3 regions of the Pantoea trifolii genome follow, and region 1 is predicted to be linked to each of the others. Evidence: riboswitches for the same ligand, from Rfam matches in the RefSeq annotation. Region 1 holds a riboswitch; each other region holds the start of a gene.
The links. A riboswitch is a leader RNA that binds a small molecule or an ion and turns the genes downstream of it on or off. The one in region 1 is predicted to bind thiamine pyrophosphate.
Positions count from the first base shown of each region.

Region 2: another riboswitch for thiamine pyrophosphate. It lies ahead of thiB (thiamine ABC transporter substrate binding subunit); the one in region 1 lies ahead of thiM (hydroxyethylthiazole kinase).
Region 3: another riboswitch for thiamine pyrophosphate. It lies ahead of thiC (phosphomethylpyrimidine synthase ThiC); the one in region 1 lies ahead of thiM (hydroxyethylthiazole kinase).

Region 1 covers NZ_JANIET010000001.1:2,744,443-2,748,119, forward strand. Annotated here, with positions in the region: gene thiD (bifunctional hydroxymethylpyrimidine kinase/phosphomethylpyrimidine kinase) at 1-456, opposite strand, end outside; gene thiM (hydroxyethylthiazole kinase) at 453-1,238, opposite strand; TPP riboswitch at 1,272-1,367, opposite strand; gene chiP (chitoporin ChiP) at 1,636-3,033, shown strand; gene NQH49_RS12760 (beta-N-acetylhexosaminidase) at 3,085-3,677, shown strand, end outside.
Region 2 covers NZ_JANIET010000001.1:767,031-770,707, forward strand. Annotated here, with positions in the region: gene thiB (thiamine ABC transporter substrate binding subunit) at 1-798, opposite strand, end outside; TPP riboswitch at 846-941, opposite strand; gene sgrR (HTH-type transcriptional regulator SgrR) at 977-2,638, opposite strand; gene NQH49_RS03440 (MFS transporter) at 2,896-3,677, shown strand, end outside.
Region 3 covers NZ_JANIET010000001.1:285,012-288,688, reverse strand. Annotated here, with positions in the region: gene NQH49_RS01285 (Rsd/AlgQ family anti-sigma factor) at 1-304, shown strand, start outside; TPP riboswitch at 537-637, shown strand; gene thiC (phosphomethylpyrimidine synthase ThiC) at 728-2,650, shown strand; gene thiE (thiamine phosphate synthase) at 2,647-3,294, shown strand; gene NQH49_RS01270 (aminotransferase-like domain-containing protein) at 3,448-3,677, opposite strand, start outside.

The DNA of each region.
Region 1 (3,677 bases):
CGCCATCGCGCGTCCCAGCAGCGCGGCGGCTTCCGGCAGGTTTGGCGTGATCAGCGACACCTGCGGCAGCAGCAATTCGCGCACGCTGGCTACCGCATCTGGCGACAGCAGCGCATCGCCGCTTTTGGCAATCATCACCGTATCCAGCACCACAAACGGCAGGCTGGCCCGTTTCAGCCGCTCGGCGACCACCTCGACTATCGCGGTTTCGGACAACATGCCGATCTTCGCGGCATCAATGCGCACATCATCCAGCACCGAATCGAGCTGTGCGCCGACAAAATCAGGTTCGATGCGATAGACCGATTGCACGCCACAGGTGTTTTGCGCCACCAGCGCGGTAATAACGCTGGTGCCATAAGCACCCAATGCGGAGAAGGCTTTGAGGTCGGCCTGAATACCCGCGCCGCCGCTGGGATCGGTGCCAGCAATGGTCAATGCGTTGATGCGTTTCATGCTTTCACCTCCAGCGTCCACAGCGTATCGAGGAAGGCAGCAACAAAGCTGCCCGGCCCGGCGACCTGGCGTGCTGTCAGCTCACCGGCCAGCGACATCACGCGGCACGCCGCTGCCACATGTTGCAGGCGATCGCCAGGCAAGCTAGTGAAGGCCGCAGCCACTGCCGACAATGCGCAACCGGTGCCAACCACGCGCGTCATCAGCGGGCTGCCGCCGGGGATTGCCAGGGTACGCGCGCCATCGGTGACGTAATCGACTTCACCGGTCACCGCCACAACGGTGTGGTAATCACGCGCCAGCTGCTGGGCGGCGCTCAGCGCGGCATCGGTTTGATGCAGGCTGTCCACGCCGCGTCCGCCGCTTGCCTGATGCGCCAGGGCGAGAATTTCTGAAGCGTTACCGCGAATCGCCGCAGGTTGCAGGCTCAGCAGCTGCTGGCAGAAGGTGGTGCGCAGCGTTAATGCGCCGACCGCCACCGGATCCAGCGTCCACGGCGTGCCTGCCGCTTGCGCTGCTTGCACCGCCGCCAACATCGCATCACGACGATCGCAGGTTAAGGTGCCTACGTTGATCAACACCGCATCGGCAAAACCGGCAAACTGCGCCGCTTCATCGGGGTCGATCACCATCGCGGGCGAAGCTTGCAGTGCCAGCAGCACGTTGGCGGTAAAGGTTTGCACTACGTCATTGGTCATGCAGTGCACCAGCGGCGCTTGCTGACGCAGCAGTTGCAAAGAGTGCGCGAGTTGCGCGGGGGAAAGAAGGTCAGGCTGTTTCATAAGGCTCCCAACCGGCGATCAAGAAGGCGAATGCGGTCAGGCATCTGACTTCCCTACGCTGGCATTATCCAGATCAGGTCGGCGGGTGTATCTCAGCCCTGTATTAGAGGGGCACCCCGAGTCAAAACTACGTTGGCGAGCATAGGGAACAAGCCAGATTAAAGCAAGCTATCGACACTTTGCCTGTGGATCTTGCTCGCAAATTTACATTTTACAGGTTCATCTAACTGATTGAATAAACTCCTTAAAAACCCTTCTTTTTGCGTGCCATGTCATACTTTGTAATAAACCCCATTGATAATTCGCGTCGCGAAAAATAGCATCCCTCGCAACTTGTTTCATGACGAAACAATACGGATTTATTAATTGTTCATGGAAGTATCACGGAGGATTTGCTATGCGTCAAATTCCACGCGCGCCGCTTTCTGCGGCCATTATCTCTGCCCTGTTCGCCGGTACGTTTGTGCCTGTTCCCTGCGCCCACGCTGCGGGTTTTGTCGAAGACTCATCGCTCTCTGGCAACCTGTTTTACTGGCAACGCCAGCGCGATCGTAAAGAGATGGATCCGCAAAAAGGCGCGTATGGTCAGTACGATGCCAATCTGCATCACGCCTCTGCCAACGCCAATCTTGACTTCTCATCCGGTTATGCCGGTGATGTAATTGGCCTCGATCTGGCGGCGTTTAGCGCTTTGGAGTTAAGCAATAGCGGCCCGGCGGCACCGAATGAAATTGGTTTCAGCAATGCCCGCACACGCTGGGATGAGGACTGGAGCGGAGATAAGAGTGGCTTAAGTCTTTATAAAGCGGCGATCAAGGCAAAATGGCAGGATAACTGGCTACGCGCAGGCTATTTGCAACCCAGCGGACAGACGCTGCTGGCACCACACTGGAGTTTCCTGCCCGGCACTTATCGCGGTGTTGAGGCTGGCACCGTCTTCGATTTTAGCGATGCGGGCGCCCTTTCCGTCTCCTGGATGTGGACAGACGAATACAAAGCGCCGTGGTATCGCGACATGTACAACTTCCGCAAAGCCGATGGTGTGACGGAGATTCCGTGGCTGCAATCCTTTGGTGCCAAATATGATTTCAAAAACTCGCTGTTGCTGGAAGGCGCTTACGGCCAGGCGGCGAATTACATGGATCAGTATTTTGCTAAAGCGTCTTATCAGCTGCCGCTGGCCGATGCGCCACTGCGCACCAGCTATCAGTTTTACGGCGCGAAGGATCGTGACAACAGCGGCGTGGGCCAGGTCAACGATGTTTATGATGGCCTCGCCTGGCTACAGGCGCTGACGTTCGGCTACACGCTGGGCGCGTTCGATTTCCGCCTTGAAGGCACTTGGGTAAAAGCCGAAGGTAATCAGGGCTTCTTCCTGCAGCGTATGACGCCATCCTATGCCAGCTCAAATGGCCGCATGGATGTGTGGTGGGATTCCCGCTCTGACTGGAACGCCAACGGTGAGAAAGCGCTATTCGCCGGTGTGATGGTCGATCTGGGGCACTGGCAATTACCCGGCTGGCAAGTCGGTACGTCGTACGCCTACGGCTGGGACGCTAAGCCTTCCACCAATCCGATTTACGACCAAAACCAGCGCCTGAAAGAGTCGGCGTGGAACCTCGATCTGGTTTACACCATCCAGCAAGGCCGCGCCAAAGACACGCAATTCAAACTGCACTACACCCGCTACGACAATCACAGCGATCTTCCCAGCTACAGCGGCGGTTACGGCAACATCTTCCAGGACGAGAAAGACATCAAATTTATGGTCGTCGCGCCATTCACCCTATTTTGACCCCGATCTGGCAGGAGCCAGAGACTTACCTCCGTGGAAAAGGATAACAGTATGAAAAAGTTAAAAATCAGTTTACTGGCGCTGACCGTGATGGGCCTTGCCGCCTGCAGTTCATCCCCGCGCAGTAATCAGCAGGTCGTCGACCAAATCAGCCAGTTCGGCGTGCAGTATCAGGTCACTGACAATCAGGCGGCCGATCACGGCGTGAACTGCGCGAAACTCGGTGCCGATTGGGCATCCTGCAATACCGCCACCATTACGCTGACCAACAACGGCCCGGCGCTCACCAGCAAAAACTGGGCGATCTACATGAGCAACGTGCACGAAACGCTGCGGGTCGATAACGATCAGTTCAAAATGACGCACATCGTCGGCGATCTTACCCGCCTGGAACCGACGGAAAAATTCAAAGGTATCGCGGCTGGCGAGTCGATTGAGATCCCGATCGTGAATGAATACTGGCAGCTGTTTATCACTGACGTGATGCCGCGCTGGTACGTTACCGCCGCCAATGCCTCGCCAAAAATCATCACCAGCACCGATACCGAAAACCTCAGCGACTTCGTTAAGCCGTTTGGCGACCAATGGAAGCGCATCGCCGACGATAAAAACGTGCTGATGCTGCCGCAAAGTCGCTTTGCCAG
Region 2 (3,677 bases), 2.0 Mb from region 1:
AAACTGCATGAACTGCTGCGCCAGCCTGGGCTGTTTGCTGCTGGCGAGCTGCGCGGCAACTTCCACCTGCAAATAGTGGCCTTCGCTAAATTCGGCCGCAGCGTAGTTCTCTTTCTTCTCTTCGATAATGTGATAAGCCGGAGAAGTGGTGTAGCTCAACACCAGATCGCCTTCGCCCTTCAGGAACAGGCCGTAAGCTTCACTCCAGCCTTTGGTGACGGTAACGGTTTTTTGTGCCAGCTTCTGCCACGCGTCAGGCGCGTTGTCGCCATAAACTTTTTGCATCCACAGCAGCAGGCCAAGACCTGGCGTGCTGGTGCGCGGATCTTCATAAATCACGCGCCATTTTTCCGGGCTTTCGACCAGTTCTTTCAGGCTCTTCGGCGGATTCTTCAGTTTGTTTTTATCGTAGACGAAGGCGAAATAGCCATAATCGAACGGAATGAAGGTGTCGCTGTGCCAGCCATCTGGCAACGTTAATGGTTTGGTATCAACGCTGCTTTTGGCAAACAGCCCGGTTTTCTCCGCTGCCTGCACCAGATTGTTATCCAGCCCCAGCACCACATCGGCTTTGCTGTTTTTGCCTTCCATGCGCACACGATTGAGCAGCGATACGCCATCTTCCAGCGCTACGTACTTCAGTTCGCAGCCGCACTGCGCTTCAAAGGCTTTTTTTACCGCTGGACCGGGGCCCCAATCGGCAGAAAACGAATCGTAGGTGTAAACGGTGAGAACCGGTTTGGCAGCGAAAGCCGGTGCCGCAACCAGCAGCAACACAGGCAGAACTTTGTTTAACACTTTGCGCTCCTTGAGGAGAAGATAAGGTCGAGTCGCAAAGGATCTGAGGAGTGAGGCATCTCAAATCCCTACGCCGGTATTAGCCGGATCAGGTTCGACGGGTTTCTCTCAGCCCTGATTTCAAGGCACCCCGTTGAGAACGGCTCATTCTAGACATTTATATGACAGCGCGAAAGGATCACAGCTCCGGCGGCGCAAACCAGGCCGATTTGAAGTCAAACCAGCCGAGCGTATTGAGGCGCACGCCACGCATACTGCGCTGCCCTTCCAGCAGCAGCCAGTGATGGAACAGCGGATGCAGATAGTCGCTGTCGATCAGCTGCTTACTCCATTCCGCCAACGGTAAATCCTTTTGCCGCCAGCGTGCGGCATCGGCTTGCCAGTCAATGGGGATGCAGTGATGCATCAACGGCAGCTCAAACAGTTGGGCAAACAGCGCGTACTCGAGCGGCAGGGTAAAGTTTACGCTGCCGAGCCAGATGTCACTCTCACCTTCGCCCTCGAACCACTCTTCGTAACATACGACGCGGGTGATCAGCTCAACACCTTGCTGCGCCAGCAGCGGTCGCAGCGCGTTGGCGATACCTTCATGCTCAACGTGATGGCTGTACCAGCTCAGCGTCAGCTGGATTAAACCTGCTGGCTTGTCGGCGGACGTGAGATCGCGGCGATGGTGCCAGCGCGGCAGCAAGCCATAAGCGGGGAACCAGTAACGCTGATAGCCGACGCCAGCATGATTCAATAAGGCGATCGGATTAAACAGATAACTCACCCAGCGGCGAAAATGCGCATCGCGGCCCAGCTCGGAGCGCTGATCGTAAAGCAGAAAGTAGCAGCCTTCCTCCAGACGGCTCTCTTCCGATTTTTCGTCGGCGGTTTCGCCCTGCAGTTTGACTCCAGCATACACCAATTCATCACTGATCTCCGGCAGCACCCAAATCGACACATCGTCAATCAGCGCGCGATAGCCAAAGTAATCATCGAAGGCGGCGATCTTCAGCTGCGTTTGCTGATTGCGCACCACGCTGTACGGGCCGGTGCCAATTGGCTGTCGCGCAAACTGGCGCAGCGTTGGCCATTCGCGCGGCAGGATCATCGCGCTGACGCTGGCCAGCAGCCACGGTAACCAATTGTCCGGCTGGCTCAGATGGATATCCAGCGTCCAGGGTGCGGGCGAATCCAGTTTACTGATGTGAGAAAACAGCGGCTGGCTGCGCACGCGTTCCAGCGAAGCAATCACATCCGCCATTTCCAGTTCACGGCCATGATGAAAACGTATCGCCGGGCGCAGGAAGAAGCGCCACTGCAGCGGCGAGGTTTGCTGCCAGTGATGGGCGATATCCGGTTCGATTTCCCCCTTTTCCTCATTTATGCGCATCAGGCCGTTGAAAATTTGCCGCGCCAGATGGGTTTCCGAGCGGCGCAGCGGCGAACCGGGCAGCAGATTGGGCAGCGGACGGTAATAGAGCACGCGCAGGATGTGTTTGCCCTGGCGGAAGCTGCGACCTAAATGCGCCGCGATCATCTGGCGCACCTGATTTTTATCGCCCACCAATTGCACCAGCTGTTCGATGCGATCCTGCTCCAGCAGATCCTCAGCACGCTGCTGCTGGAGCGCCAGGCCGGTATAGCAGAAACTCAGCATCGAGCGCTTGCCGCGTCCCGCTTCCGCCTGCCAAATCAGCCAGCCTTCGCTCTGCATGGCATTGAGCAGGTTGCGCATATGCCGACGCGAGCAGTGCAGCAGATCGGCCAGCTCGTTGAGCGTGGTTTCCTGATCCTGCCCCTGACAGCTTTGCCATAAGCGGATGAATTGCTGCTGCAAACGTGAAGAAGACATAAAAGGGGAACTCCTTGTCAGAATCGCTCAGTTTTTCCTGCCTCATATTAGAGGCATACTGCCCGGCAATGGAAGAGCGGGAGGCATTCAGCAATGAATGGCGCTCTGCCAGCGGTTCCACCGACGTGGAACCTCTTTCTGAGTAGGGTGCATTTTCACCGCCAGCAGCGCTTTATCTGCTGGCTTTTTTCGTTTTGCTGTAGAATCTTCTACCCTCATTTCTCTACCTATTTTTTTATTCGCAAAGGGATTTCTGCATGAAATCGCTGTTAACGCGTCAACGTCGCATCAATCCGGTCTATCTCTCGTTTATGGCGGTGTCGTTTATGACTGGCGTGGCCGGTGCGCTGCAGGCGCCGACACTCAGCCTGTTTCTGACGCGTGAAGTGCAGGTGAGTCCGTTCTGGGTCGGCTTGTTCTTTACCATCAATGCGATCGCCGGGATTGTGATTAGCCTGCTGATGGCGAAACGCTCCGATAACCAGGGCGATCGCCGCAACCTGATTCTGTTTTGCTGCCTGATGGCGACGCTGAATGCGCTGCTGTTTGCCTTCAATCGCCACTATTTAACGCTGGTAACGCTAGGCGTGTTTTTGTCGGCGCTGGCCAGCGTGTCGATTCCGCAGGTGTTCGCGCTCGCGCGCGAATATGCCGATCAGTCGGCGCGTGAAGTGGTGATGTTCAGCTCGGTGATGCGCGCGCAGCTGTCGCTGGCGTGGGTGATTGGGCCGCCGCTGTCGTTTGCGCTGGCACTCAACTACGGCTTTGTGACGCTGTTTTGCGTGGCGGCGGGGATTTTCCTGCTGAGCATGCTGCTGATCTGGCGCACCTTGCCCTCGGTGCCGCGCGTGGTGGCATCGCCTGAAGCGGTACTGACGCAGCTCAGCCCGTGGAAAGACAGTCAGGTGCGGTTGCTGTTTATCGCCTCCGTAACCATGTGGGCGTGCAACACCATGTATATCATTGATATGCCGCTGTATATCAGCGCCACGCTTGGCCTGCCGGAGAAGCTGGCGGGACTGCTAATGGGCACCGCCGC
Region 3 (3,677 bases), 2.5 Mb from region 1:
CCATTTCAGCGTGTATGAACACATCATTAGTGAGATGCAGGGTGATAGCCCATTAATCGTGGCCGCGCAGATTTATCCGGCACTTGAGGCGAATACCGATCGCATCATGCAGCTTTACGACACCCATCTGCAGCAAGCGATTAACGATGATAATTGCGTGGATTTTCAAACCGCGCTCTCCGAAGTCGGTGAAGTGCTGGAATCGCGCTTTACGCTGGAAGATAAGCTGGTGCAGCTCGCCTGGGATCACCAGCTGGCGCGCCCGCCGGTGGCCAATGACAGCGTCATCGCCCGCCCGGCTTAACATCCTGAAGTTGTAAAAAACTTGTTATTCAAGAAAAGCCCTCTTATGCTGAATGGGCTTTTTTATTGCCTCTTCAAAACATGAAGAGCCAAATTTTGCGGTTTAAGCGTAGCGTGCGCAGCCAGTTTGCACTCGGACAGCGCGCAGGGACCGGAGCGTACACGTAGTACGTGACGGTCACGAGCACTGCCCAGGTGCAAAATGGCAAGCAAAGTAGCTTAAACCACAAAACACAACCTTGTCGGAGTGCCCTCCGGGGCTGAGACCGTTAATTCGGGATCCGCGGAACCTGATCAGGTTAGTACCTGCGAAGGGAACAAGAGTAGACATCATCAGCACGTTGCAAGCTGGCGCCCAGCATCGTCGCTGTTACTCCTTCCGAACTCTGGACAAGCAACTTCCAACCTTTACCGGAAACTTGCTATGTCTGCTAAAACGTCTCGTCGTGAACAGCGCGCTCAGGCGCAAGAATTTATCGATTCCCTGCAGGGAACCGCTTTCCCCAACTCCAAACGTATCTGGATCACCGGCAGCCGCGCGGATATTCGCGTGCCGATGCGTGAGATACAGCTCAGCCCGACACATATCGGCGGCAGCAAAGAACATCCGCAATATGAGCCGAATGAAGCGGTGCCGGTATACGACACCGCCGGTGCTTATGGCGATCCTCAAGCCACTATTGATGTGCATCAGGGACTCGCCAGGCTGCGCGCCAACTGGATCGAAGAACGTGACGACAGTGAAACTATCCGCCAGCTAAGTTCCAGCTACACGCAGCAGCGTCTGGCGGATGAAGGCTTGGATCACCTGCGTTTTGAATATCTGCCACAACCGCGCCGCGCCAAAGCGGGTCGCCGGGTTACCCAACTGCACTATGCGCGACAGGGCATCATCACGCCGGAGATGGAGTTTATTGCGCTGCGTGAAAACATGGGCCGCGAGCGTATTCGCGGTGAAGTGCTGCTACAGCAGCATCCGGGCCACAGCTTTGGCGCTAATCTGCCGGAAAATATCACCGCTGAATTTGTTCGCCAGGAAGTCGCCAGCGGCCGCGCCATCATTCCTTCTAACATCAACCATCCCGAATCCGAACCGATGATCATCGGCCGCAACTTCCTGGTGAAGGTAAATGCCAATATTGGTAACTCGGCGGTGAGTTCATCGATTGAAGAAGAAGTGGAGAAGCTGGTGTGGTCGACGCGCTGGGGCGCAGACACCGTGATGGATCTCTCAACCGGCCGCTACATCCATGAAACGCGCGAGTGGATTTTGCGAAACAGCCCGGTGCCGATTGGTACAGTGCCGATTTATCAGGCGCTGGAAAAAGTGAACGGCATTGCAGAAGATCTCAACTGGGCGATTTTCCGCGACACGCTGCTGGAGCAAGCGGAACAAGGCGTTGACTACTTCACCATTCACGCTGGCGTATTGCTACGCTATGTGCCGATGACGGCCAACCGGCTGACCGGCATTGTGTCGCGCGGCGGCTCGATTATGGCGAAATGGTGCCTGTCGCATCACACCGAAAGCTTCCTCTATCTGCACTTCCGCGAGATTTGTGAAATTTGTGCCGCCTACGATGTGGCGCTGTCGCTCGGCGACGGCCTGCGTCCCGGTTCAATTCAGGATGCCAACGATGAGGCACAATTTGCCGAACTGCATACGCTGGGCGAACTGACTAAAATCGCCTGGGAATATGATGTGCAGGTGATGATTGAAGGTCCGGGACACGTGCCGATGCAGATGATTCGTCGCAATATGACTGAACAGCTTGAGCATTGTCACGAAGCGCCGTTTTACACGCTTGGCCCGCTCACCACCGATATCGCGCCCGGCTATGACCATTTCACTTCTGGCATCGGTGCGGCCATGATCGGCTGGTTCGGCTGCGCAATGCTGTGCTACGTGACGCCGAAAGAGCACCTCGGTTTGCCGAATAAAGAGGATGTGAAGCAAGGGCTGATCACCTACAAGATCGCCGCGCACGCAGCGGATCTGGCGAAAGGTCATCCGGGCGCGCAGATCCGCGACAATGCGATGTCGAAAGCGCGTTTTGAATTTCGCTGGGAAGATCAGTTCAATCTGGCGCTCGATCCGCACACCGCACGCGCCTATCACGATGAAACTTTGCCGCAGGAATCAGGCAAAGTGGCGCACTTCTGCTCAATGTGCGGCCCGAAATTCTGCTCAATGAAAATTACTCAGGAAGTGCGCGAGTTTGCCGCCCGCCAGCAGGCTGAAGCCCAGCCGATTGAGATTGGTATGGCGCAAATGTCAGATGCCTTCCGCAATCGTGGCGGCGGGCTTTATCACGCTGCCGATACCCTTAAAGAGGAAAATGTATGACCGACACCTTTCCTGCCACGGCCCCAAAACTGGGGCTGTATCCGGTTGTCGATAGCGTGGAATGGATCGCGCGCTTGCTGGAAGCCGGTGTGCGCACCATTCAGCTGCGCATCAAAGATTGTGAAGATCATGAGGTGGAAGATGCCGTGCGCGAGGCGATTGCGCTTGGCAAACAGTATCGGGCACGCCTGTTTATCAATGATTACTGGCGCTTAGCCATTAAATATCATGCTTATGGCGTGCACCTTGGCCAGGAAGATCTCGATGTCGCCGATCTGGCGGCCATTCGTGAGGCGGGATTGCGCCTGGGTTTATCGACGCATGACGATGCCGAGCTGGATCGAGCGCTGGCGCTGCGCCCTTCTTACATTGCGCTTGGCCACATCTATCCTACGCAAACCAAAGACATGCCATCTGCGCCGCAGGGCGTGGTGGAATTGAAACGCCATCTGTCGCGTTTACAGGATGTGCCAACCGTGGCGATTGGCGGTATTTCACTGGCGCGCGTGCCTGAAGTGCTGGCTACCGGCGTGGGCAGTATTGCGGTGGTGAGTGCGATTACCCAGGCCGCAGACTGGCGCGCAGCAACGCAGCAGTTGCTGTCACTGGTGGAAAATGGAATCGAACCTGCAAAAGTAATGTAATGCGTGGTAAGTGAGGATGAAACGCTGGAATCTGTCGCGCAGCAGCGTGATGTGATGGCTAGCGCCCTTTCCTGATAAAGCTAAAGTGTGCCTGCCCGCTGTCGCTTGCAGCGGGCCAGGGCTGGTCTTAACCTCTCCCAGCCCTGCCTTTCTTCACATAGTCAGGGAGGAGGTATGTACGGTTTCCACACTACAAGCCAGCATGGCACGTTCTACTGCTGCACCGAGTTGGGCTATCGCCTGTTCCGTATGCTCATTCATTGGCAAACCATAATTCAGGCGCAAGCAGTTGCGATACTTGCCCGAGGCCGAAAACAGCGAGCCCACCGCAACCTGCATGTTCAGCTCACGCAATTCGGTATTGAGCCTGACCGCGTCAAACG